2 regions of the Paenarthrobacter sp. TYUT067 genome follow, and region 2 is predicted to be linked to the other one. Evidence: riboswitches for the same ligand, from Rfam matches in the RefSeq annotation. Region 2 holds a riboswitch; the other holds the start of a gene.
The links. A riboswitch is a leader RNA that binds a small molecule or an ion and turns the genes downstream of it on or off. The one in region 2 is predicted to bind glycine.

Region 1: another riboswitch for glycine. It lies ahead of gcvP (aminomethyl-transferring glycine dehydrogenase); the one in region 2 lies ahead of gcvP (aminomethyl-transferring glycine dehydrogenase).

What each region holds. Positions count from the first base shown of each region.
Region 1 is NZ_JAMOIT010000031.1:5,347-17,161, reverse strand. Features, by position in the region: gene glyA (serine hydroxymethyltransferase) at 1-1,194, opposite strand, end outside; gene gcvH (glycine cleavage system protein GcvH) at 1,191-1,574, opposite strand; gene gcvT (glycine cleavage system aminomethyltransferase GcvT) at 1,659-2,804, opposite strand; gene gcvP (aminomethyl-transferring glycine dehydrogenase) at 2,816-5,668, opposite strand; glycine riboswitch at 5,818-5,916, opposite strand; gene MOD31_RS20810 (PucR family transcriptional regulator) at 5,991-7,520, opposite strand; gene MOD31_RS20805 (MFS transporter) at 7,684-9,066, shown strand; gene speB (agmatinase) at 9,063-10,058, shown strand; gene mscL (large conductance mechanosensitive channel protein MscL) at 10,191-10,655, shown strand; gene MOD31_RS20790 (amino acid-binding protein) at 10,825-11,703, shown strand.
Region 2 is NZ_JAMOIT010000016.1:124,757-136,571, forward strand. Features, by position in the region: gene gcvH (glycine cleavage system protein GcvH) at 28-414, opposite strand; gene gcvT (glycine cleavage system aminomethyltransferase GcvT) at 738-1,886, opposite strand; gene gcvP (aminomethyl-transferring glycine dehydrogenase) at 1,900-4,746, opposite strand; glycine riboswitch at 4,927-5,024, opposite strand; gene MOD31_RS15385 (TetR/AcrR family transcriptional regulator) at 5,118-5,657, opposite strand; gene MOD31_RS15390 (MFS transporter) at 5,731-7,281, shown strand; gene MOD31_RS15395 (cyclodeaminase/cyclohydrolase family protein) at 7,366-8,025, opposite strand; gene MOD31_RS15400 (amidohydrolase) at 8,116-9,339, shown strand; gene MOD31_RS15405 (NAD(P)/FAD-dependent oxidoreductase) at 9,437-10,444, opposite strand; gene MOD31_RS15410 (helix-turn-helix domain-containing protein) at 10,546-11,127, shown strand; gene MOD31_RS15415 (helix-turn-helix domain-containing protein) at 11,159-11,461, opposite strand; gene map (type I methionyl aminopeptidase) at 11,529-11,815, shown strand, end outside.

The DNA of each region.
Region 1 (11,815 bases), on a different contig from region 2:
CTCCCGGAAGGCTGCTTCGCCGAATCCGCGCGTAGCCAACGCCGGGGTGCCGATGCGGAGGCCGGAGGTGACCATGGGCGGGCGCGGGTCGAACGGGACGGCGTTGCGGTTGACGGTGATATCGATCGCGGCAAGCCGGTCTTCGGCTTGTTGGCCGTTGAGTTCGCAGTTGCGCAGGTCCACGAGGACCAGGTGCACATCTGTTCCACCGGACACCACGGAGATGCCCTTGGCTGCCACATCTTCCTGGATCAGGCGCTCGGCGAGGATGCGGGAACCGGCCAGGACGCGTTCCTGGCGCTCACGGAACTCCTCCGAAGCGGCAATCTTGAACGCGACAGCCTTGCCCGCGATGACGTGCTCAAGTGGTCCGCCCTGCTGGCCCGGGAACACGGCCGAGTTGATCTTCTTGGCGATGTCGGCGTCGTTGGAGAGGATGATGCCGCCGCGCGGACCGGCGAGGGTCTTGTGCGTGGTGGACGTGGTGACGTGCGCGTGCGGGACCGGGGACGGGTGCAGCCCGGCGGCCACCAGCCCGGCGAAGTGGGCCATATCCACCATCAGGTAAGCGCCCACAGAATCAGCGATCCGGCGGAATTCAGCGAAGTCCAGCTGCCGCGCGTATGCGGACCAGCCGGCAACGATCAGTGCCGGTTTGTGTTCCTGCGCCAGGCGCTCAACCTCGGCCATGTCCACGGTGTGCGTATCCTCGCGAACGCCGTACGGGACCACGTTGTAGAGCTTGCCGGAGAAGTTGATGCGCATGCCGTGCGTCAGGTGCCCGCCGTGGGCGAGGTTCAACCCCATGATGGTGTCGCCGGGCTTGATCAGCGCGTGCATCACCGAGGCGTTGGCCTGCGCTCCGGAGTGCGGCTGCACGTTCGCGTACCCGGCCCCGAACAAGGACTTGATCCGGTCGATGGCCAGCTGCTCGATCACGTCTACGTGCTCGCAGCCACCGTAGTAACGCTTGCCCGGGTAACCTTCGGCGTACTTATTGGTCAACACCGAGCCCTGAGCCTGCATCACAGCGACGGCTGTGTGGTTCTCGGACGCGATCATTTCCAGGCCGTCGCGCTGGCGACCCAGTTCGTCGTCGATCTTCGCAGCGATCTCGGGGTCCAGCTCGGCGAGCTGTGCGTCCAACGACGCCGACACCACCTGCTGGTAGTCAGTTACAGATACCGGGTTCACAGTTCTCCACCGTTCGTTGCAGCGTATTCTTCGGCCGACATGAGCGGCCCTTCTTCCGTTGCGGCCACCTTGAACAGCCAGCCTGCACCGTAGGGATCGTTGTTGATGAGCGCCGGATCGCTGACAACGGCGTCGTTGATCTCGGTCACCTCCCCCGTCACGGGCGAGTACAGATCGGACACGGACTTGGTGGATTCCACCTCGCCGCAGGTCTCCCCCGCGGTCACAGTGGAACCAACCTCGGGCAGGTCCACATACACAATGTCGCCCAAGGCATCAGCGGCAACCGCGGAAATCCCGATCCCCACCGGCCCGTCCCCATCGACGGCAACCCACTCGTGCTCAGCCGAGTACTTCAATTCAGCAACTACCTTGCTCATTTCAATTCCTTCTCTCTCTTCGAGTTTTTGTACAGTTGATGCCCTCAAAAGGGCCTCATCGGGGCGTTATGTGTACAAAAACTCCTATTTTTGGCGCTTGTAGAACGGCAGCTGAACAACCTCGAAGGCTTCTGCCTTGCCGCGGAGGTCGACGTCCACCATCGTGCCGGGTTTTGAATGTTCGACGTCGACATACGCCAACGCGATCGGGTAGCCGAGCGTGGGGCTTGGCTGGCCGGAGGTGACTTCGCCGATCAGGGAACCGTCCTTGAGGACGGAGTAGTGTCCGCGGGCAGCTCGACGACCGGTGCCCTTGAGGCCCACGAGCTTCTGGCCGAGGGTGGATCCGACGCCCGCGGCCTTGATAGCCGTGAGCGCGTCGCGGCCCACAAAGTCGCTTTCCTTGGCCAGGGAAACGACGGGGCCCAGGCCTGCGGCGTAGGCGTTGATGTGGCGGGAGAGCTCGTTGCCGTAGAGGGGCATTCCTGCTTCCAGGCGCAGGGAGTCACGGGCTGCGAGTCCGGCGGGGATAAGTCCGTGGCCTTCGCCTGCCTCGAGGAATGCTTCCCAGAGGCCAGGCGCATCGACGTTCGGGACGTAGATCTCGAAGCCGTCCTCGCCGGTGTAGCCAGTGCGGGCAAGAAGCAGGTCCTGGGTGCCGCCGTCGAAAGTAATGCCCACCTCCGCGGCCGCGTAGTACTTCAATTCAGTGACCAGGGCGTGCTGTTCGGCCGGGACGAGGGTCAGCAGGATGGCCTCGGCGTTGGGACCCTGTACGGCGATCAGTGAGGTCTGGGCTGAGGCGTTGTCCACCACGACGTCGAAGCCGGCTGCGCGCGCCAGCAGCTCCGAAGCAACCACCTCCGCGTTGCCCGCGTTGGGGACCACCAGGTACCTGTCCACGCCTTCTTCGGAGGGGCGGCGGTACGTAATGAGGTCGTCGATGATGCCGCCGTCGGCGTTGCAGATCAGTGAGTACTTGGCTTTGCCCACCGCGATGGCGGACAGCTTGCCCACCAGCGCGTAGTCCAGGAAAGCAGCCGCGTCGGGGCCGGACACCCAGACTTCTCCCATGTGGGAGAGGTCGAACAGGCCTGCCGACTTGCGGACTGCGTGGTGCTCGGCGAGCTCGGATTCGTATTTGAGGGGCATCTGCCAGCCGCCGAAGTCGGTGAAGGACGCGCCGGCCTTTTTGTGTTGCTCGTAGAGAGCGGTGTAGTTCTCAGACATGTGGGGAGTCCTTAGTTTTCAAAATCTTCGAGGGGCGGGCAGGAGCACACGAGGTTGCGGTCACCGGCGGCGCCGTCGATGCGGCCAACAGGAGGGAAGTACTTGTCCTGCTTGAGGTGGTGGACCGGGAAGGCGGCCTGCTCACGCGGGTAGTCACGGTCCCAGTCGGAACTCACGACGGCGGCAGCCGTGTGCGGCGCGTTGCGCAGCGGCGACTTCTCAACAGTGAAATCACCACCGGCCACCTGTTCGATCTCGGCACGGATGGTGATCATGGCTTCGATGAAGCGGTCGATCTCGGCAAGGTCTTCCGACTCCGTGGGCTCCACCATGAGCGTCCCCGCAACCGGGAACGCGAGCGTGGGAGCGTGGAAGCCAAAGTCGATGAGGCGCTTGGCAACGTCCTCGGCCGTGACACCCGTGCGTGCGGTCAGCTCGCGGAGGTCCAGGATGCACTCGTGGGCTACCAGTCCGCCCTCGCCCGTGTACAAAACCGGGAAGTGCTCATCCAGGCGGGAGGCAACGTAATTGGCTGCGAGCAGCGCGGACTTGGTGGCTTCGGTGAGACCCTGGCCGCCCATGAGCTTCACGTACGCCCAGGAAATCGGCAGAACGCCGGCAGAACCATAGCGGGACGCCGAGATGGCCACCCCGTGTCCTTCCTCGTGCGTCGCTTTGTTCGCATCGCCTGGCATGAACGGAGCCAGGTGTGCCTTCGCAGCAACAGGGCCAACGCCCGGTCCACCGCCACCGTGCGGGATGCAGAAGGTCTTGTGCAGGTTCAGGTGGGACACGTCGCCGCCGAACTTTCCCGGCTGGGCCAAGCCAACCAGGGCGTTGAGGTTGGCGCCGTCAACGTAGACCTGGCCGCCGGCTGCGTGGATCGCGTCGCAAACCTCGCGGACGTCGGCGTCGTACACACCGTGCGTGGACGGGTACGTGATCATGATGCAGGACAGCACGTCCTTGTTGGCCTCGATCTTGGCCGTCAGATCGGCATGATCAATAGTGCCGTCGGCAGCCGTAGCCACCACAACAACCTTCATGCCGGCCAGCACAGCCGAGGCAGCATTGGTCCCATGAGCCGAAGCAGGGATCAAGCAGACAGTGCGCTGCTCGTCGCCACGGGACAGGTGGTAGCCGCGGATCGCCAGCAAGCCGGCCAGCTCGCCCTGCGAACCGGCATTGGGCTGGATGGAGACCTGGTCGTAGCCGGTGATCTCCGTGAGGTCGGCCTCGAGGTCGGTGATCAGTTCACGCCAACCGGCCGTCTGGTGGTCGGGAGCGAACGGGTGGATGGAAGCGAACTCCGGCCACGAGATCGCTTCCATCTCGGCGGTCGCGTTGAGCTTCATGGTGCACGAGCCCAGCGGGATCATGGTTCGGTCCAGCGCGAGGTCCCGATCGGACAGCTTGCGGATATAGCGCAACAGCTGCGTCTCGGAACGGTGCGTATTGAACACCGGATGCTGCAGAAAATCGGAGGTGCGGACCACTTCAGAGGGCAGTTCGAACCCTGCGGCGTCCCTTACTGGACCGGCACCAAAGGCGACGGCCACCGCGGAGAGGACCTCCGGCGTCGTGGTTTCATCAACGGAAACGCCAACGGTGTCCGCGTCGATGAGCCGCAGGTTGATGCCGCGGGCTTCGGCGGCGGCGATGACCTTGTCAGCTTTGCCGGGAACGCGGACGGTGAGGGTGTCGAAGAAGGCCTCGGAGACGAGTTCGCGGCCGGCCTTCTGCAGTGCTGTAGCCAAAACACGGGCGTGCCCGTGGACTGTTTCGGCGATCGCCTTCAGGCCTTCGGGACCGTGGTACACGGCGTACATCGAGGCGACGATCGCGAGCAGAGCCTGAGCGGTGCAGATGTTGGACGTGGCCTTCTCGCGGCGGATGTGCTGCTCGCGGGTCTGGAGTGCCAGGCGGTAGGCAGGAACGCCGGCGTTGTCCTTGGAGACGCCCACGATGCGGCCGGGAAGCGTGCGCTCCATGCCTTCGCGGACGGCCATGTAGGCAGCGTGCGGGCCGCCGAAGAACAGCGGCACACCGAAGCGTTGCGCGGTTCCGACGGCGATGTCCGCACCTTGTTCACCCGGGGGCGTGATGAGGGTGAGCGCCAGAAGGTCGGCGGCAACCGTTACCAGGGCGCCGCGTTCCTTCGCGTCGGCAATGACGCCGGAGTGGTTGAAGACTCGGCCCGAAACGCCCGGCTGCTGCAGGACGACGCCATTGATGTCGCCGTCGGGAAGTCCGGCCGACAGGTCCGCGATCTCAACCTCAAAGCCCAACGCCTCGGCACGTCCCTTCACGATCGCGATGGTCTGCGGGAGGAGGTCGGAGTCCAGGACAGTCTTGCCGTCCTTGGCAGCCTTGTTCTTGTTGGCCCGGCGCATCAGCAACACGGCCTCGGCAACGGCGGTGGCTTCATCCAGCAACGAAGCGTTGGCAACAGGCAGCCCCGTGAGGTCCTGCACCATGGTCTGGAAATTCAGGAGTGCTTCAAGGCGGCCCTGGGAAATTTCCGGCTGGTACGGGGTGTAGGCCGTGTACCAAGCGGGAGCTTCGAGGATGTTGCGGCGGATAACCGGGGGCGTGACGGTGTCGTAGTAGCCCTGGCCGATCATCTGCACGGCGGTCTTGTTCTTCGAAGCCAGCTTGCGCAACTCTGTGAGGACCTGCACCTCGGTGAGGGCATCGTTCAGCTTCAGCGCTGTGTCCTGGCGGATGGAATCGGGGACCGCGACGTCCACCAAGCCGTCGACAGAGTCGTAGCCGATGGCCTTGAGCATGGTGTCAACGTCGGCCTGGCGACGGGCGCCGATATGCCGGTCCGCGAAGGCGGTGGGGGTTGATTTAACAGTCAAGAGGAACTCCATGATTCAGGCGCCCACTGAGCGCCACGATGATGTGGGGTTCCTCCCCGCTCTGTATTGGACCTGAGAGATTCCGCAGGGATGGTCTCCTGCTTGCACCGTCGGTGAGCCCGGTTGCCCGGACTGCTTTCCAGAGTTGCCTAACCGCGGCGGTACATGGGCCTGAGAGATTCCTGGGGAGGATTTGCTCCTACGGCGCCTGACTGGATGTACCGGCAGGACTCTCCCGCCGCAGATCAAAAGCGTTGCGCCACCTGAGTGACACGCTTCACACCATAGCGGGTAGTTTCGAAAAAGCGCAAGCAAGGTGCGGCTACTGGTGCATGGTCTCGTGAATCTGCAACGCGAACCAGAGTTGCGCCACCGTGGAGGTCTCACCCATGTCCAGCCCCGTCAGCTCACCGATTTTTCGTATGCGGTAGATGATTGTTTGCCGGTGCGCGAACAGGGCGGCAGCCGTCTTTTGCCAGGAACGCTGCGAGTTCAGATAGGTCCGCAAGGTGACGATGAGATCGCCGTCCTGGCTCTGCTCGTAGTCAAAAATTGGGCCCAGCAGTCGCCGGACCAGCGCCGTTCCTTCCTCAAAACCCGTCATGCCCAACCACGATGGTCCCTGCGCATAGTGGGCGACGTCCAGCTTGTTGGCCTTGGCCGAGCCGAGAGCCCAAAGGGACTCCTGAAGAGCCCGTTGCAGCCCCGCAACGGCGGCCGGGGCACTGATGCCGATGACGGTTTCCGCGCCGGCGCAGTGCGCCAGGACGTCGTCGTCCGCATCAGCTGGGACCACCACATGCAGCCTGTTGTTCCGCTTCAAGGACGCTGACGCAACCCCGTGCCGCCACAGTTCGATGTGCACGCCAGCCAGCCCACCGCCGTCGTCCGCTTGCTTGACAGCGTCCAATTCCCTGGCAGCGTCCGCCGACATGGAGGCGAGCACGAAATCCCGGGCCGGCACCTCAAAAGCCGTCAGCCGGCTCTCCATCTCGGCCACTCCGAGGCGTCCCTCCATGGCCTGCATCAGGAACTCGCCGGCCAGCCGGTGGCGGCCTTCCAACGACAGGACGATGCGCGAAAGCTGCAGTCCCAGCACGGTCGCGGCATGGAGAAGTACGACGGCGTCCGGGTGCGGTTCGCTGTTGGGCAGCACCACCAGAAGCGCGTTTGCATGGGTGGGAATGTCCATGGTCAGCACGTGCCTGCCGCGGATCCGGTGCCACTGGAAGTTCTTGCCGGCCACAGAGACCCGGCCGGGAAGCGGGGCCCATTCGTCGGCCAGGAAGTCCGGGAGCCGCTGACCTTCGGGATGCCACGGATGCAGGCAGCGGCGGTCCACCACGAACAGCTCTGCGTCGAGCTCCGTGGCAAGCCGCTGGACAAGGCTCTGCCAATGATCCTCGGATGCGCCGACAGTCCGGAGTAGATCGTAGACCCGCGCTGTCTGCCGGAGTCGTCGGGATTCTTCCACCAACGACGCCTCAGCAACCGAGCGGGCGATCGCGATGAACGGCAAGGGATACGGGATGTTGAGCAGGGGCAACGGCAGCCTGTCGCAAGCGGCCAGGAATTCCGCGGTCAGGGGCGGCGCGTGCATCTTCTCGCCGATGGCCAAGGCGCTGGCGCCGGAGTCCATCAAGGCTTCGGCGAGCGCCACTTGCCCGTCAGCGTCAGCTGGAATCGAGAGGCCATTGGTCATCATGAGCTCGCCGCCTGTGACCCATTCCCAGAGCCGTGGCAGGTCCGAGGTGTGGGCCCACGTGATGCGGTTGTCGGCGCCGCCAGATCCGGCCAGGAGCGTGAGGCCAAGCTGCGGCTCGGCGACGAGTTCGGCGACGGTGATTGCCATTGGTGGACTCCTGTTCTGTACGTTGATGGGGCGCTTTAGACAAAGGTATAAGAGACTTCATCATTTGTATTCAAAGTGCAGATAGCCGGAGTGACGCGGGTCACCAAGAATTGAAGTACTTACTCCCCCCGCTCCCCAAGAGCACTCACGAGAGAGGGTTGCAATGAGCGCAACAAGCAACCTCATTGACGATGCCCCACTGACCACGTTTCACAAGAAGCTGACGTTCTTCGCCTCCGGCGGACCGTTCATTGATGGGTATGCCCTATCCATCATCGGCATCGCCCTGATCACCATGACGCCGGGGCTGCAGCTCAGCACGGCTGAAATCGGTTTGATCGGCGCGGCCAGCTTAGTGGGCATTTTCTTCGGCGGTGCCGTCTTTGGGTGGCTCACCGACAAGATCGGCCGGCACAAGATGTACATAGCCGATCTCATCGCGCTGGCCGTCTTCTCCCTCTTGAACGGCTTCGCGACCGAAGTGTGGCAGGTTGTCCTGTGCCGCTTCTTCCTTGGAATGGCCATTGGCGCCGACTACCCCATCGCCACCTCCCTTCTGGCAGAGTTCCTGCCGAAGAAGCACCGCGGCCGTCTGCTGGGCGCCACCTTCGTGGTCTGGGCCGTTGGCGCGGCCGTCGCGTACGCCGTCGGTTATCTGCTTCGGGACATGGGTCCGGACGCCTGGCGCTGGATGGTCGCCAGCCCTGCGATCTTCGCCATCATTACCCTGCTGTGCCGTCTCGGCACCCCAGAGTCGCCTCGCTGGCTGCTCTCCCGAGGCCGACGTGATGAGGCTGACGCAGTCATCAAGAAGGTCTACGGGCAGCAATACGGGCTGAGCGATATCGCTTCTGACAGCGAGGGTCCCGCCAAGCAGGGCCGGTTCCTGGATATCTTCAGGGGCCAGTATTGGAAGCGCACGTTGTTTGTCTCCATCTTCTGGACGGCCCAGGTGATCCCGCTCTTCGCCGTCTACACGTTCGCCCCGGACCTTCTGGCATCTTTCGGGATGCACGGCGACGCCAACCTCTACGGGGGATCGTTCCTGATCTCCATGTTGTTCGTGGTGGGTGGCATTCCCGGCCTCTGGCTCGTGGAAAGAATAGGTCGACGCAAGTTGCTCCTTTGGAGCTTCGGCGTCATCGTGGTGGCACTCGCCATCCCGGCCTTCATTCCCGACGTCCAGGCCGCACCGCTGTTCATCGCGTTGGCGATCTTCGCGCTGGCTTCCGGCGCCTCCAGCTTCCTCGAAGTTGTCTACCCCAACGAGCTCTTCCCTACGGAGGTCCGCGCAACGGCAGTGGGCTTCGGCACGGCAATCAGCCGCATCGGCTCGGCGGCCAGCACGTACTTGATGCCCATCGCCATTGTGAGCTTTGGTGCCGCCGGTTCCCTGCTCATCGGCGCCGTCATCTCTCTGGCTGGCCTGATAGCGACGTTCTTGCTCGCGCCGGAAACGGCCAACAAGTCCCTCTCAGAACTCACCAGTAAAAAGAAGCCGGGCACCCCGGAGTCCCACAAAGTAACCGAAGGATCCCTGTCATGACCACTCACCAGCCCATTGGCCCCGTCGATGCCACCAAGGTTCCCCGCTTCGCAGGATTGGGTACCTTCGCGAGGCTGCCGCAGATCGATCGCGTTCCCGACTACGACATCGCGATCGTCGGCGTCCCGTTCGACGGCGGTACCTCCTACCGTCCCGGCGCCCGGTTTGGCCCGGCCGCAGTCCGCGAGGCCTCCCGCCTGTTGCGCCCCGGATACCACCCCGAGCTGGACGTCGAGCCGGTCAACGAAGTCCAGGTAGTGGATGCCGGCGATATCGCGTGTACGCCCTACGACATCAGCCGGGCAGTGCGCGAGATCGAGGAGCAGGCCCGCCCGCTGATCAGCCAGGACAAGAAATTGATCTCCATCGGCGGCGACCACACCATTGCCCTCCCCATGTTGCGGGCCCTCAACACAGTGCACGGCCCCGTTGCACTGCTTCACTTCGATGCCCACCTGGACACGTGGGACACCTACTTTGACCAGCCGGTCACTCACGGGACCATCTTCCGCAGGGCCTTCGAAGAGGGGCTCCTGATTGAAGACAAATCCATGCATGTAGGCATCCGTGGCCCGGTTTACGATCGCAACGACTTCCTTAAGGACCACGAGTTCGGCTTCCAGATCATTCGCTGTTCTGACCTGGATGTCATCGGCGTCCCGGCGGCCATTGACCAGGTCAAGCAGCGGTTGGGCGATACTCCCGTGTACGTTTCCATCGACATCGACGTCCTGGATCCGTCCTACGCACCGGGCACTGGCACGCCTGAAATGGGCGGACTGCATTCCCGCGAACTTCTGGCACTGCTCCGCGGCCTGAACGGCATCAACATCGTAGGCGCCGACGTCGTTGAAGTAGCGCCCGCCTATGACCACGCCGACATCACCAGCGTGGCCGCGGCAACCGTGGTGTTCGACCTGCTGGCTCTCATGGTGAACAGAGGGAAGGGCGCAAGGGTTTCCCAGCGCGATCTGGAAGCAACGTCCGCCTGATCCGGAACGCCCAAGCTGGAATCCAGTGGGGGTCCGGCGGCCAAAGACACCGCTTGACCCCCACGTGAAACCCCGGAGTGGTAGTTTGATCTCTGCTGAGGCAGACACCCGCACCCAATCGGAGGACCATCCATGTTTAAGGGTTTCAAGGACTTCATACTTCGCGGCAACGTGATTGAGCTGGCCATTGCCGTCGTCATCGGCAGTGCCTTCACCGCTCTTGTCGGAGCCTTCACCAACCACATCATCAACCCCGTGATCGCTGCCGCCGGCGGCATGAACGCCGAAGGACTGGGCTTCAAGATCTGGGAGAACAACCCCGCTACGTTCGTTGATTTCGGCGCCGTGCTGACCGCCCTGGTGACGTTCGTGATCACCGCGGCCGTGGTGTACTTCATCTTCGTGGCACCCATGAACAAAATCAACTCCCTGGTCAAGGACCGGCTCTCCACCGAGGAGCCCGAGGAGGAGCCGCTGCCTGCAGATACTGCGCTGCTGGCCGAAATCCGCGATCTCCTGAAGGACGCGGCCGCCGCCCGCAACGCAGGCCAGGGTTCGGACCTCGACCCGGACCTCGATTCGGACCGCATCCGCTAGGCCCCGCTCTCCGCGATCGCCCCTTTCCGGTTGCTTCACTGAACCCGGTTGCTTGAAGAACCCGGCGTTCTCCTCGCGAGAACGCCGGGTTCTTTGCGTTCACTGGGCTGTCCCCGGAACGTGACGCACAGGCAATCGGTTCGAAACAGGGGCAGGGCAGCATGAAAGCATGAAGCCCAACCCGAGCACTCCCGTCACCGCGGACCTCCTCTGTGATGTCTGCGGCCAGTTGCCCGAACCGCCCAAGGCCCGCCTCACCCTCGCCAACATCGCGGTCATGCTTCCCATCGAGCTCCTGGTCCATGCCGCAGTGGTGGAAACCCATCTGCCCTACGTGGCCAAGGTCCTGTTGCTGGCGGTCACGGCCACCGTGCTGGTCATCTGGGTGGCTGAGCCGTCTGCCGCGAAGGTTCTGCGGCGTTGGCTGCACGGCGCAGCCCTTCACCAGCGCAGGCAGCTTCATCTGGCGCCCTCGCTGTGGCGCGCGCGTACCCTGCTCCACGACCAGCCGGGATCACTGCAGAAAATCACCCAATCACTCGCGAAGTTGGACAGCAACATCCTCAGCCTGCATGTCCATGTGACGGCCGGAGCCGGTATGGAGGGTGCGGTGATGGACGAGTTCGTGCTCTCGGCACCGGGGAGCGTCACCGAACAGGAACTGCTGAAGGCACTGCACGACGGCGGCGGGCGTGAGTCCCAGGTTTGGCCCACCACCGCACTGGCCATGGCCGATGGCCAAACCAAGGCGCTGAGCCTCGCCACAAGGGTCGCCGGGAATCCGCAGGAACTCCCCCTGGCTGTCGCCGAGCTTCTTTCCGCGAAAGTAGTTCCCATCGATCCGGAACGCCCGGGCAGCGAGGCGACAACCGGCGTCGGGCCTTCAACAGACATCCTCAAGATCCCGACGGCCTGGCATGGACCACTGGTCTTCTCTCGTGCTGGCGAGCCGTTCACTCCGGCAGAATCGGCGCGTGCGCACCGGCTCGCCGAGCTGGCAGAGATTCTGGCATACAGTTCGGCCTCAACGGAGGGACAGCGGGGTTAGGCAGGGCGCCGCAACGGGCTCGGTCACATTCGGCGGGGAGCGCAGGTATACCAAAACCCTTGACAGTGCCGCACATCACATCTAGTTTTGTTTTTGGGATCCCAAAGCGGGA
Region 2 (11,815 bases):
CCGAATCGGACTCGGTCGGGGTGGGAGTTAGGAGAGGTCTCCGCCATTCTTGGAGGCGTATTCCTCAGCCGAGAGCAGCGGGCCCTCGGACTCAGCGGCGACCTTGAACAACCAACCGGCGCCGTAGGGATCGTTGTTGATCAGGGCGGGGTCGGATACAACGGCGTCGTTGATCTCGGTGACCTCACCGGTGACCGGCGAGTACAGGTCAGAGACGGACTTGGTGGACTCAACTTCGCCACAGGTCTCGCCAGCAGTTACAGAGGAACCAACCTCGGGGAGGTCGACGTACACGATGTCACCCAGTGCGTCGGTGGCAACCTCGGAGATACCAACGGACACGGAGTTCCCGTCTCCGCGTGAAACCCACTCGTGCTCGTCGGAGTACTGAAGTTCGGGCGCTACTTTGGGCATTCTGTTTCCTTTACGTGTAGTGGCTACATCTAATTGTGTCGCGTGTGGGCCGTCTGAGTGGTTGGCCTGGCGGTGTGGCACCGAATTCCTCCGCGTGCTGCTCCTTCGTCGCTTTGACGCACGCTTCCGGAATCCGCTCCCCCACCGCACGGCCACGCGAGTCCGGCCTCCGGCAGCATGCTCCCCACCGTCCCCCTCGCCTCGCAAGCTCGGCCAGGGAACCCGGACGGCGTGGCCCCCGTGGAGCATCGCGTCCGCTCAGCGGGCGCACATGCGACCGAGCATGCAGAGGAGGTCGGACCCGCCGGCCGAAGGCGACTGATTCAGCGAACCCGCTTGTAGAACGGCAGTGCGACGACTTCGAACGGCTCACTCTTACCGCGCAGGTCAATATCCAGCGCGGTGCCCGGCTCAGCAAAAGCGACGTCGACATACGCCAACGCTACCGGGTAGCCGAGCGTGGGGCTGGGCTGGCCGGAGGTGACTTCGCCAATCACTGCGCCGTCCTTGAGGACCGGGTAGTGACTGCGTCCGGCACGGCGACCGAGGCCCTTCAGGCCAACGAGTTTCCGTCCGCTGGTGGAGCCGGCGCCGTCGGCCTTCAGTGCAGCCAGTGCGTCCTTGCCGACGAAGTCGCCTTCCTTGGACAATGCCACTACGGGACCGAGTCCTGCTGCGAAGGGGTTGCCTTCACGGGAGAGCTCGTTGCCATAGAGGGGCATTCCGGCTTCGAGACGCAGGGAATCGCGGGAGGCGAGGCCGGCTGGGGTGAGTTCGCCTTCATTCGCGGCAGCCGCAATCGCCTGCCACAGTGCGGCAGCTGATTCGTTGGCCACAAAGATCTCAAAGCCGTCTTCGCCGGTGTATCCGGTGCGGGCGAGCAGCAGGTCTTGCGTGCCGCCGTCGAACGTGAACGGTACTTCCACCGCCGCGTAGTACTTGAGTTCGGTGACCAGTGCGTGCTGTTCGGCGGGCACCAGGCGGAGCAGGATGGCTTCGGCGAGGGGACCCTGCACGGCAATCAGCGAGGTCTCAGCGGAGGCGTCTTCAACTACGACGTCAAAACCGGCGGCGCGCTCCTGCAGCGCGGACGCCACAACCGCAGCGTTGCCTGCGTTCGGTACCACCAGGAATTTGTCCGAGCCTTCTTCGGTAGAGGCCCGGCGGTAGACGATCAGGTCATCGATGATGCCGCCGTCTTCCTGGCAGATCAGCGTGTACTTGGCCTTGCCGACGGCCATGGCGGAGATCTTGCCTACCAAGGCGTAGTCCAGGAACGCGGCGGCCTCGGGACCGGTGACCCAGACTTCGCCCATGTGGGAGAGGTCGAACAGGCCTGCGGCCTTGCGGACGGCGTGGTGCTCGGCCAGTTCGGACGAGTACTTGAGGGGCATCTGCCAGCCCCCGAAGTCGGTGAAGGACGCGCCGAGCTTCTTGTGCTCTTCGTAAAGGGCTGTGTATTTCTCAGTCATTTTCCGGAACCCCTTAGTTTTCGAAGTCTTCGATTGGCGGGCAGGAGCAGACCAGATTGCGGTCGCCAGCTGCGCCGTCGATGCGACCCACCGGCGGGAAGTATTTGTCCTGCTTCAGGTGGTGGACCGGGAAGGCGGCCTGCTCACGCGGGTAGGAACGGTCCCAATCGGAACTTACGACGGCGGCAGCCGTGTGGGGTGCGCGGCGGAGCGGGGAATCCTGCACGGAGAAGTCGCCGTGGGCAACCTGGTCGATCTCGGCACGGATGGCGATCATGGCTTCGATGAAGCGGTCGATCTCCGCAAGGTCCTCGGACTCGGTGGGCTCCACCATGAGCGTTCCCGCTACCGGGAAGGCCAGGGTGGGTGCGTGGAAGCCGAAGTCGATGAGGCGCTTGGCAACGTCCTCAGCGGTGACGCCGGTCTTGGCTGTCAGTTCACGGAGGTCGAGGATGCACTCGTGGGCAACAAGTCCGCCTTCGCCGGTGTAGAGGACCGGGAAGTACTCGTTGAGGCGTGAAGCGATGTAGTTCGCAGCGAGCAACGCGGACTTGGTGGCTTCGGTGAGACCCTGGCCGCCCATGAGCTTCACGTACGCCCAGGAAATCGGCAGAACGCCGGCAGAACCGAAACGGGATGCGGAAATCGGGACGTCGTTGCCCTCAGTCCAAGACGCGGCATCACCGGGCATGAACGGCGCCAGGTGTGCCTTCGCCGCTACCGGGCCAACGCCCGGTCCACCACCACCGTGCGGGATGCAGAAGGTCTTGTGCAGGTTCAGGTGGGACACGTCGCCGCCGAACTTGCCCGGCTGGGCCAAGCCAACCAGCGCGTTGAGGTTGGCGCCGTCGATGTACACCTGGCCGCCGGCCTCGTGGATGGCGTCGCAGACTTCGCGGACGTCGGCGTCGTACACACCGTGCGTGGACGGGTAAGTGATCATGATGGCGGAGAGAGCGTCGCGGTTAGCTTCGATCTTGTTCTTGAGGTCAACGTGATCGATGGTGCCATCCGGAGCGGTGGCAACAACCACTACCTTCATGCCGGCGAGCACTGCCGAGGCAGCGTTGGTGCCGTGCGCGGAAGCAGGAATGAGGCACACGTTGCGCTGATCATCGCCGTTGGACAGGTGGTAGCCGCGGATCGCCAGCAGGCCCGCGAGCTCGCCCTGAGAACCGGCGTTGGGCTGGATGGAAACCTGGTCGTAGCCGGTGATCTCGGTCAGCTGGGCTTCGAGGTCGCCGATGAGTTCACGCCAGCCCTCGGTGTGGGAGTCCGGTGCGAACGGGTGGATGGAGGCGAATTCCGGCCAGGAGATGGCTTCCATCTCTGCCGTAGCGTTGAGCTTCATGGTGCAGGAGCCCAGCGGAATCATGGTGCGGTCCAGCGCGAGGTCGCGGTCAGAGAGCTTGCGGATGTAGCGCAGGAGCTGGGTTTCGGAGCGGTGCGTGTTGAACACCGGGTGCTGCATGAAATCGCTGGTGCGCTCCACGGAGGATTCCAGGGCGAAGCCTTCAGCGGTTTCGGTTACCGAAGCACCAAAGACTTCAAGGAGACCGCCGACAATCTCAGATGTAGTGGTCTCGTCTACAGAGATGCCCACCAAATCAGCGTCAACGCCGCGGAGGTTGATGCCCTTGGCCTCAGCGGCGGCCACGATCTCCGCAGCCTTACCGGGGACGTGGACGGTGATGGTGTCGAAGAAGGAACCGTGGAGGACCTCGACGCCGGCCGCCTTCAGGGACGCTGCAAGGGTACGGGCGTGACCGTGCGCGGTCTCCGCGATCGCTTTCAGGCCTTCAGGGCCGTGGTAAACGGCGTACATCGACGCGACGATGGCCAGGAGCGCCTGCGCAGTACAGATGTTGGAGGTGGCCTTCTCGCGGCGGATGTGCTGCTCTCGGGTCTGCAGCGCCAAGCGGTAGGCGGGGACGCCGGCGTCGTCCTTGGAAACGCCAACCAGACGGCCGGGCATGGAACGCTCCAGCCCCTTCTGGACGGCCATGTACGCAGCATGCGGGCCGCCGAAGAACAGCGGAACGCCCAGTCGCTGCGCGGAACCAACGGCGATGTCGGCGCCCTGCTCACCCGGAGGGGTGATGAGCGTCAGGGACAGAAGATCTGCAGCCACGGTGACCAGTGCGCCGCGTTCTTTGGCTGCGGCGATGACGGCGGAGTGGTCGAACACGCGGCCGGAGACACCGGGCTGCTGCAGGACGACGCCGTTAATGGTGCCTTCCGGGAGGCCCAGGGACAGATCGGCCACCTCAACCTCGAAGCCAAGCGCTTCCGCGCGGCCCTTCACGATCGCGATGGTCTGCGGCAGGCAGTCGGCGTCAAGGACGGTCTTGCCATCCTGGGCAGCTTTGTTCTTGTTGGCGCGGCGCATCATCAGGACGGCCTCGGCCACGGCAGTTGCTTCGTCCAGCAGGGAGGCGTTGGCGATCGGCAGGCCAACCAGGTCCTGGACCATGGTCTGGAAGTTGAGGAGCGCTTCGAGGCGGCCCTGCGAGATTTCCGGCTGGTAGGGGGTGTAGGCGGTGTACCAAGCCGGAGATTCCAGGATGTTGCGGCGGATCACCGGCGGCGTCACGGTGTCGTAGTAGCCCTGGCCGATCATCTGAACGGCAGTCTTGTTCTTGGAGGCGAGCTTGCGGAGCTCGGCAAGAACCTCAACTTCGCTCAGGGCGTTTTGCAGGGTGAGCGCAACATCCTGGCGGATATCGTTCGGGACGGCGGTGTCGACCAGCGAATCGACGGTGTCGTAGCCGATGGACTTGAGCATGGTCTCAATGTCGGCCTGGCGGCGGGCGCCGATATGCCGATCGACGAAGGTGGTGGAGGCAGAACTAACCGTCACGAAGGAACTCCATTACTTGGGCGGCGTTTGGGTACGCCACAGCGGCTGGGTTCCTCCCCGCTCTGTATTGGACCTGAGAGTTTCCGCGCGTTGCGTGAACAACCATCGCTTGCACCGTCGGTGAGCACAATACCCGTTCGCCCGTGGATAGGCTGAGTACCTGCTGCTTTCCAGAGTTGCCTCGCCGCGGCGGTGCGTGGGCCTGAGAGATTCCTGGGGAGGGTTTGCTCCTACGGCGCCTGCATCACTTGCCTGCAGGACTCTCCCGCCGCAGATCAAAGGCATGTTCAATTGTGTATGGGCACCATGTAGGGCACGCCACAAGAGTTAATTGTCCTACGCTCGGGCCTCAGCAGCAAATGGATGAGCTGCTACTTCCGCAGGCGTTCAAGGACCCCCAGAAGGATTTCGACGTCGGCCTCCCGCCCGGCATTGCCGCCCTCCTGGCCGCCTTCAAAGATCGCGTTGAAATAGAGTCCGTCGCCCATATAGCTGACAGCCTTGGCAACCTCGGGTCCGACGTCTTCTGCCAGCACGTCAAGCCACCGCTGTTGAATTGCGGCAAACCTGCGGCGGGTTTCCTCGTGAGCCACCTCAGCCAGCCTGGTAGCGGCGACGAATGCCCGGTCCATGGGCGTATCTGCCCAGAGAGAGGACCTGATGAAGTATGCCGCTGAACCATCCGGCGCCGCCTTCATGAGTTCAGTATCTTCATCGGCCAGCAGGTCCAGGCGCTCCAAAAGGGCCGTAATCAGCGCTTCCTTGTTGGGGAAGTGGTAGAGCAGTCCGCCTTTGGACACCCCTGCGCGCTTGGCGACGGCGTCTAGTGTGGCAGCCCGCTCCCCTACTTCTATGAGGAGGGCTTCAAAGGCATCCAGGACGGCGTCCCGGGCAATTGGTTTTCGTGGCATGTATCCATCATTCCCTAAAGGTTCATGGGGGCTATAGTTGAAACTGTACCGTCTGGACGGTATAGTTGAATCCATGTTCTCGCCGTCCTCAACCCAAGCACCCCGTTCCGCTCACCCCGTCAAGGGCCAAGCGGCACCGTGGCGCGACTGGACGGCCTTGGCACTCCTGATGTTTCCGGTGCTGCTGGTGGCCGTCGACAACACCGCGCTCACCTTTGCCTTGCCGGAGATTGCCCGCTCCCTGAATGTCGGTGGCGTGCAGTTGCTGTGGATTGTTGATGCGTACCCGCTGGTCCTCGCAGCACTGCTCGTCTCCATGGGCAACTTGGGCGACAGGATCGGACGACGGCGGCTGCTGCTGATCGGCAGCACGGGCTTCGCGGCGGTGTCGGCTGCTACAGCATTCGCGCCGTCCGCTGAATGGCTGATCGCCGGGCGCGCCGGTCTTGGTGTCTTCGGCGCCATGTTGATGCCGTCCACGTTGTCCTTGATCCGGAACATCTTCACCGACCCCAACCGTCGCCGCTTGGCGATCGCTGTCTGGGCAGCCGGGTTCTCCGGTGGCGCCGCCCTTGGCCCGATCTTTGGCGGCTGGCTGGTGGAGCACTTCTGGTGGGGCGCCGTCTTCCTGGTTGCAGCATTCCTACTTCTCCCCCTGCTGGCTTTCGGCCGGGTCCTGATTCCGGAGTCCATGGACTCCAACCCTGGACGTGTGGATGTGCGCAGTATTCTCCTCTCCGTGGTCACCATGGCGCCGTTCGTATACGGGATCAAGGAATTTGCGGTTCACGGTTTCGGAGCCTCCGCAGCAGCCTTCATGGGCTTTGGCGTGGTGATGGGCATTCTGTTCGTGCGTCGCCAGCAGCGGATCGAGAACCCCATGTTGGATGTTGCCTTGTTCAAGAACAAGGTGTTCAGCACGGCCATCGTGGCGAACGTGCTGTCCCTGTTCTCCATGACGGGTTTCATCTACTTCTTCGCACAGCACTTGCAACTTGTTGAGGGCCAGTCCCCTATGGAGGCCGGTATCGCCATGATTCCCGCCCTCCTGGCCACGGTCATCGCCGGACTACTGGTGGTGCCATTGGTCAAGCGCGTGCGGCCAGGGTTCGTTGTGGCCGCAGGCCTGACGCTCAGCGCTGTGGGTTATCTGATCGTCGTAGTGGGCGATCACGGCAGCGGCCCCGTGTTCCTGTTGTCGGCGCTCACCGTGTTGGCCGTGGGGGTTGGCGCGGCGGAGACGATCTCAAATGACCTCATCCTGGCATCGGTGCCGGCCGACAAATCCGGCGCCGCCTCGGCCATCTCCGAGACCGGCTACGAGCTGGGGTCGCTCCTGGGAACGGCAGTACTTGGCTCCATCCTCACGGCGTCCTACCAGCACAACCTGATCATGCCGGACGGCATCTCCGAGCAGGCCGCCGGGAATTCCGGTGAAACCCTCGCCGGTGCTGTTGATGCGGCGGGCGCTCTTCCGGCTCCATTGTCGGAGGCGCTCACACATGCCGCCCGGACAGCTTTCGAGTCCGGCGTCCACATCACTGCGGCGATTGGGCTGGTACTGATGGCTGGCGCGGCAGTGCTCGCCGCCGTCGTGCTCCGGCGTGTGCCGAAGGCGCAGTAATAGGCAGAGCGCCGAAGGCGCAGTAATGCCGTTGTGAGGCCCGCTCTGCATGGTTCCGTAGGGACTTGCCATGCAAACCGGGCCTCACAAGGCTTCGGTCGGCGCCGCTTTCTTGTCGACGCCGGCAGTCAGTTGGTCGATTCTGTCGAGGGCTTCGCTGAGCTGGCTGACTGTGTTCCACAACTCCGGGTGTTGTTCCCTGACTTCCTGCAGCGTGGCGCCGGCGGAGGTCAGGGATGCGAGGTCGAAGCTTACGTTGGTTCGGGCCCCGGCTATGGCTGCCCGGAGTGCCCCGAAACCCACTACGACGTCGGCGATCAGCGCAGGATTTCCGTTGGCGGCGAGCCACCCGAGGTCTTCAATGGCATCAATGGCCCGCTCCCCGAGCACCGCGGATGCCTTAGCGGCATCGACGGAGGCTTGATGGATGGCCTTCTCGCGTTCAGGTCCGGGATCCAGGCGGAAAGCGGCGCCGAAGGCATTGGAAGCGGAAGCGTCGTCATCGGCTAGTTGCAGGGCAGTTTGCCGGAGTTTGAGGGCACGGGAGTGAATGCCGTCGAGCTGTTGGTGCTGCGACTTTTCCGGCTCGGTATATCCGGCCACCATGGACGTCAACGACGCCGCGATGGAGAGCATCACCCCGGTTCCAGCACCGCCTCCCGGGGACCCGCTGGATTCTGCCAGCGCCTTGGTCCACTCCTCAACAGTGGACAGCTGTGTGGTGACTGATTCGGAATGGTTCATGCCCTCCAGTGTGCCGGGGCTTCCCAGACTTTGCATTTATGGGCTGGATACACTGGCCAAACTATGGCGTCGAACGAAAAGGGCAAACTCATGACCATTGACCTCGAAGAGCTTTACAAAGACCTGCACGCCAACCCCGAACTGTCCTTTCAGGAGACCCGAACAGCCGGGATCGCTGCGGGACATCTTGAAGATCTTGGCTTCACCGTTCATCGCAATATCGGAAAGACCGGCGTTGTTGGTGTTCTGGACAATGGGCCCGGGCCGGTGGTGATGCTCCGGGCTGACATGGATGCGTTGCCGGTCAAGGAAACAACGGGTTTGGACTACGCAAGCACTGCGATGGGTGTTGATCATGAGGGCAAAGACATGCCTGTCATGCACGCCTGCGGCCATGACGTGCATGTGAGCTGCCTAGTAGGCGCGGCGGAGGTTCTGGCGGGCCGGCGTGATGAGTGGCAGGGCACCCTGATCGCCCTCTTCCAGCCGGCCGAGGAATGGGGCGGCGGGGCAGCAACCATGGTTGCCGACGGGCTGTATAACGTGGTGCCGAAACCAGATATCGTCTTGGGCCAACATGTTGCCCCGTTCCCCGCCGGCTGGTTCGGCATCCGGCCCGGCGTCACCATGGCGTCCGCCGATTCCCTCAACATCACCCTGCACGGACGAGGTGGCCACGGATCGCGTCCGGAGACCACTGTTGACCCGGTGCTGATGGCAGCTGCAACCACCGTGCGGTTGCAGGGCATTGTGTCGCGTGAGCTCGCCGCCAGTGACTCCGCGGTGGTGACTGTTGGGCAGATTCATTCAGGAACCAAGAACAACATCATCCCCGAAACAGCAACTCTAGGCCTGAGCGTCCGCACCTTCAGCGATGCCACCAGGGACAAGATCCTCGGTTCCATTGAGCGCATTGCCAAGAGTGAATCCACAGCTTCAGGCGCGCCCAAGGACCCTGAGATCAAGTTTGAAGAGCATTTCCCGCTGACCGTCAACGACCAAGCTGCGACCGGCAGGGTGTCCGCTGCCTTCAAAGCAAAGTTCGGCGAGGCACAGATCATGGACCCTGGCCCGGTGTCCGGAAGCGAAGACGTTGGAGCCCTGGCGAAGGCCGCCGGAGCTCCCCTGGTTTTCTGGTTCCTGGGTGGCGCCGAACCTGCCCTGTTCAAGGAGTTCGCCACAACAGGTCGGCTTCCGGAGGACATTCCCTCTAATCACTCGCCGTACTTTGCTCCCGTCATTGAGCCGACGCTGGCTCGCGGAACCGAAGCGCTGGTGACGGCTGCCCGGGAATTCCTGACGTCTACATCCTAGGGTGCCGGAGCCTTACTACGGGCCCACTCGCACAAGGAAAGGCGCTGCATGCGCAGCGCCTTTCCTTGTCGAATTTCGATTCGGTCCGGGATTCCTATCAGCGGGATACAGCCGACTTGCGCGCATCCTCAACAGCCCGATTGGTCTCCTCCATCATGAGATCTGCGTTGATTGCGGCTCCTGACATGACACCTGCGGCTGCAGAGGCCATCACCTGGCCCATGAGGTCGGTGACGTTTCCTGCAGCGTAGACACCCGGCACTGACGTGGCACCACCCATTGGATTGACCTCTACGTGGCTTCCCACCCTCATGGGGTGCTCCACCGTGGGGACACCCAAGGATTCCAGCACGGCAGACCTGGCCTCCAACCGTGGGGCGGTGACTACAGCTTCCACTGGGATGGTGGTTCCCGATGCCAGGATGACACCCGCCAAAGCGTCGTCAGTTACTTGGAGGGCCTGGACTTTGCCGTCCACTACGGTGATGGAACGGGCAGCCAACTGCTCCCATTGTTCTTCCGTCGGCTCCACCACGTCATTGAGGAACAAGGTGATGTTGGAACTCCATTGGCGGAACAGCAACGCCTGGTGCAATGCCATCGGCCCTGACCCCAGGATCCCGATCGCTTTGTTCCGGACTTCCCAGCCGTGGCAATAGGGGCAGTGCAGGACATCTTTGCCCCACCGCCCACGAAGGCCTTGCACGTCCGGGAGTATGTCCACCAGTCCGGTGGTGACCAGCAAACGGCGGGCTCTCACCGTTCGTCCGTCTGCCAGATCCACCTCGAAGGTGGGTTCGGATCCGTTCGCAGGGCCGGCCGTCGAGCTTGCCCCGACTACGATGCCGGACACGATGTCCACTCCGTACTGGATCGCCTCCGCGCGTCCGAGTTCCAGCAGTTCCTTGGGATTGATTCCGTCCCGCGACAGGAATCCGTGCACCCCGGCCGCGGGAGCATTTCGCGGCTCGCCGGCGTCGATGACGAGGACGGACCGTAAGGCCCTGCCGAGCGTCAGCGCGGCACTCAAGCCAGCCGCGCCACCTCCCACCACTACGACGTCATACTCGTCCACCGTTCCGATGTTCTCGATTTCCGTACCCACAAGTGCCTCCACGTATCCAGCGGCCCTGCGCCGCTTCTTCCATGGTTTGCCAGAAGGCAAGAAACAGCAAGGAAGTTTGCCAATATGGCAAACTGGGGAACATGACTACCGATTTCAGCATCATGCTCGACGCCGTCGGCCCTCGCCTGCGCGCGATGAGGACCCAACGCAACGTGACCCTTACTGAAGCTTCGGAAGTAACAGGCATCTCCGTGAGCACGCTCTCCCGGCTTGAGTCAGGTCAACGCAAACCGACCTTGGAGCTTCTTCTCCCCATTGCGCGGCTGTATCAGGTCCCATTGGAAGAACTCATCGACGCTCCGGAAACGGGCGATCCCCGCATTCATCTCAAGCCGCACGTTCACGAGTGGGGAACGGCCGTTCCTCTCACGCGACGCCCTGGCGGCATCCAGGCCTTCAAGATGGTCCTCAGGGGTGGCACGGGCAAGGAGACTCCCACACCGCAATCACATGAGGGCTACGACTGGGTATATATCCTCAACGGCAAGCTCAGATTGGTCCTAGGCGAGAACGACTTTGTCCTGAAACCGGGCGAGGTGGCGGAATTTGATACCCGCACACCACACTGGTTTGCCAGCGCCACCAAAGAGCCGGTGGAGCTTCTCACTCTCTTCGGGCAGCAGGGCGAACGGCTCCACGTCCGGGCACGGCCCAAGCGCTGAGGCGCGCAACACTGGCAGCTCAGCACTCAGGCTACGAGGCCAACCATTCGCGCGCGCTCCGACGTGGGCTGCCCGGCTCAATGTCACGCTCCTGCTGATTGATCTCCGCCCAGACCTCATCGAGGGATAGTCCCAGAACCTCGGCGATCGCAGCAACAGTGGGGAACGCGGGCGTCGCAACCCGCCCTGATTCGATCTTTCGAAGCGTTTCGGGCGACACTCGAGCATCCAGAGCCGTCTCCAGCATGGAGCGTTCACCCCGCGCACGACGCAAGAGAGCTCCGAGGCGTTGTCCGCGCTCGGCCTCTGCGGGTGTAAGCGGCAACCTGACCATGGATCCAATTGTAATACCGGGATAATATGGCCGGGATAGTTATTGGTTGCTACATGAAAGGTCCCGCATGATCGAGATCCTGAGCCACTCAGAACTAGGCCGCGCCAAGGAAGCCGGCGCTCTGGTCGCCAACATTTTGCACACGCTGAAGGGCCGCGCAACGGTAGGAACGAATCTCCTGGACATTGACAGGTGGGCCAAGAGCATGATCCTCGAGGCCGGGGCCGTCTCCTGCTATGTGGACTACGCCCCATCCTTCGGTCGCGGACCATTCGGGCACTACATCTGCACTGGCGTCAATGATGCCGTCCTGCACGGGTTACCCACGGATTACAACCTGGCCGAGGGCGACCT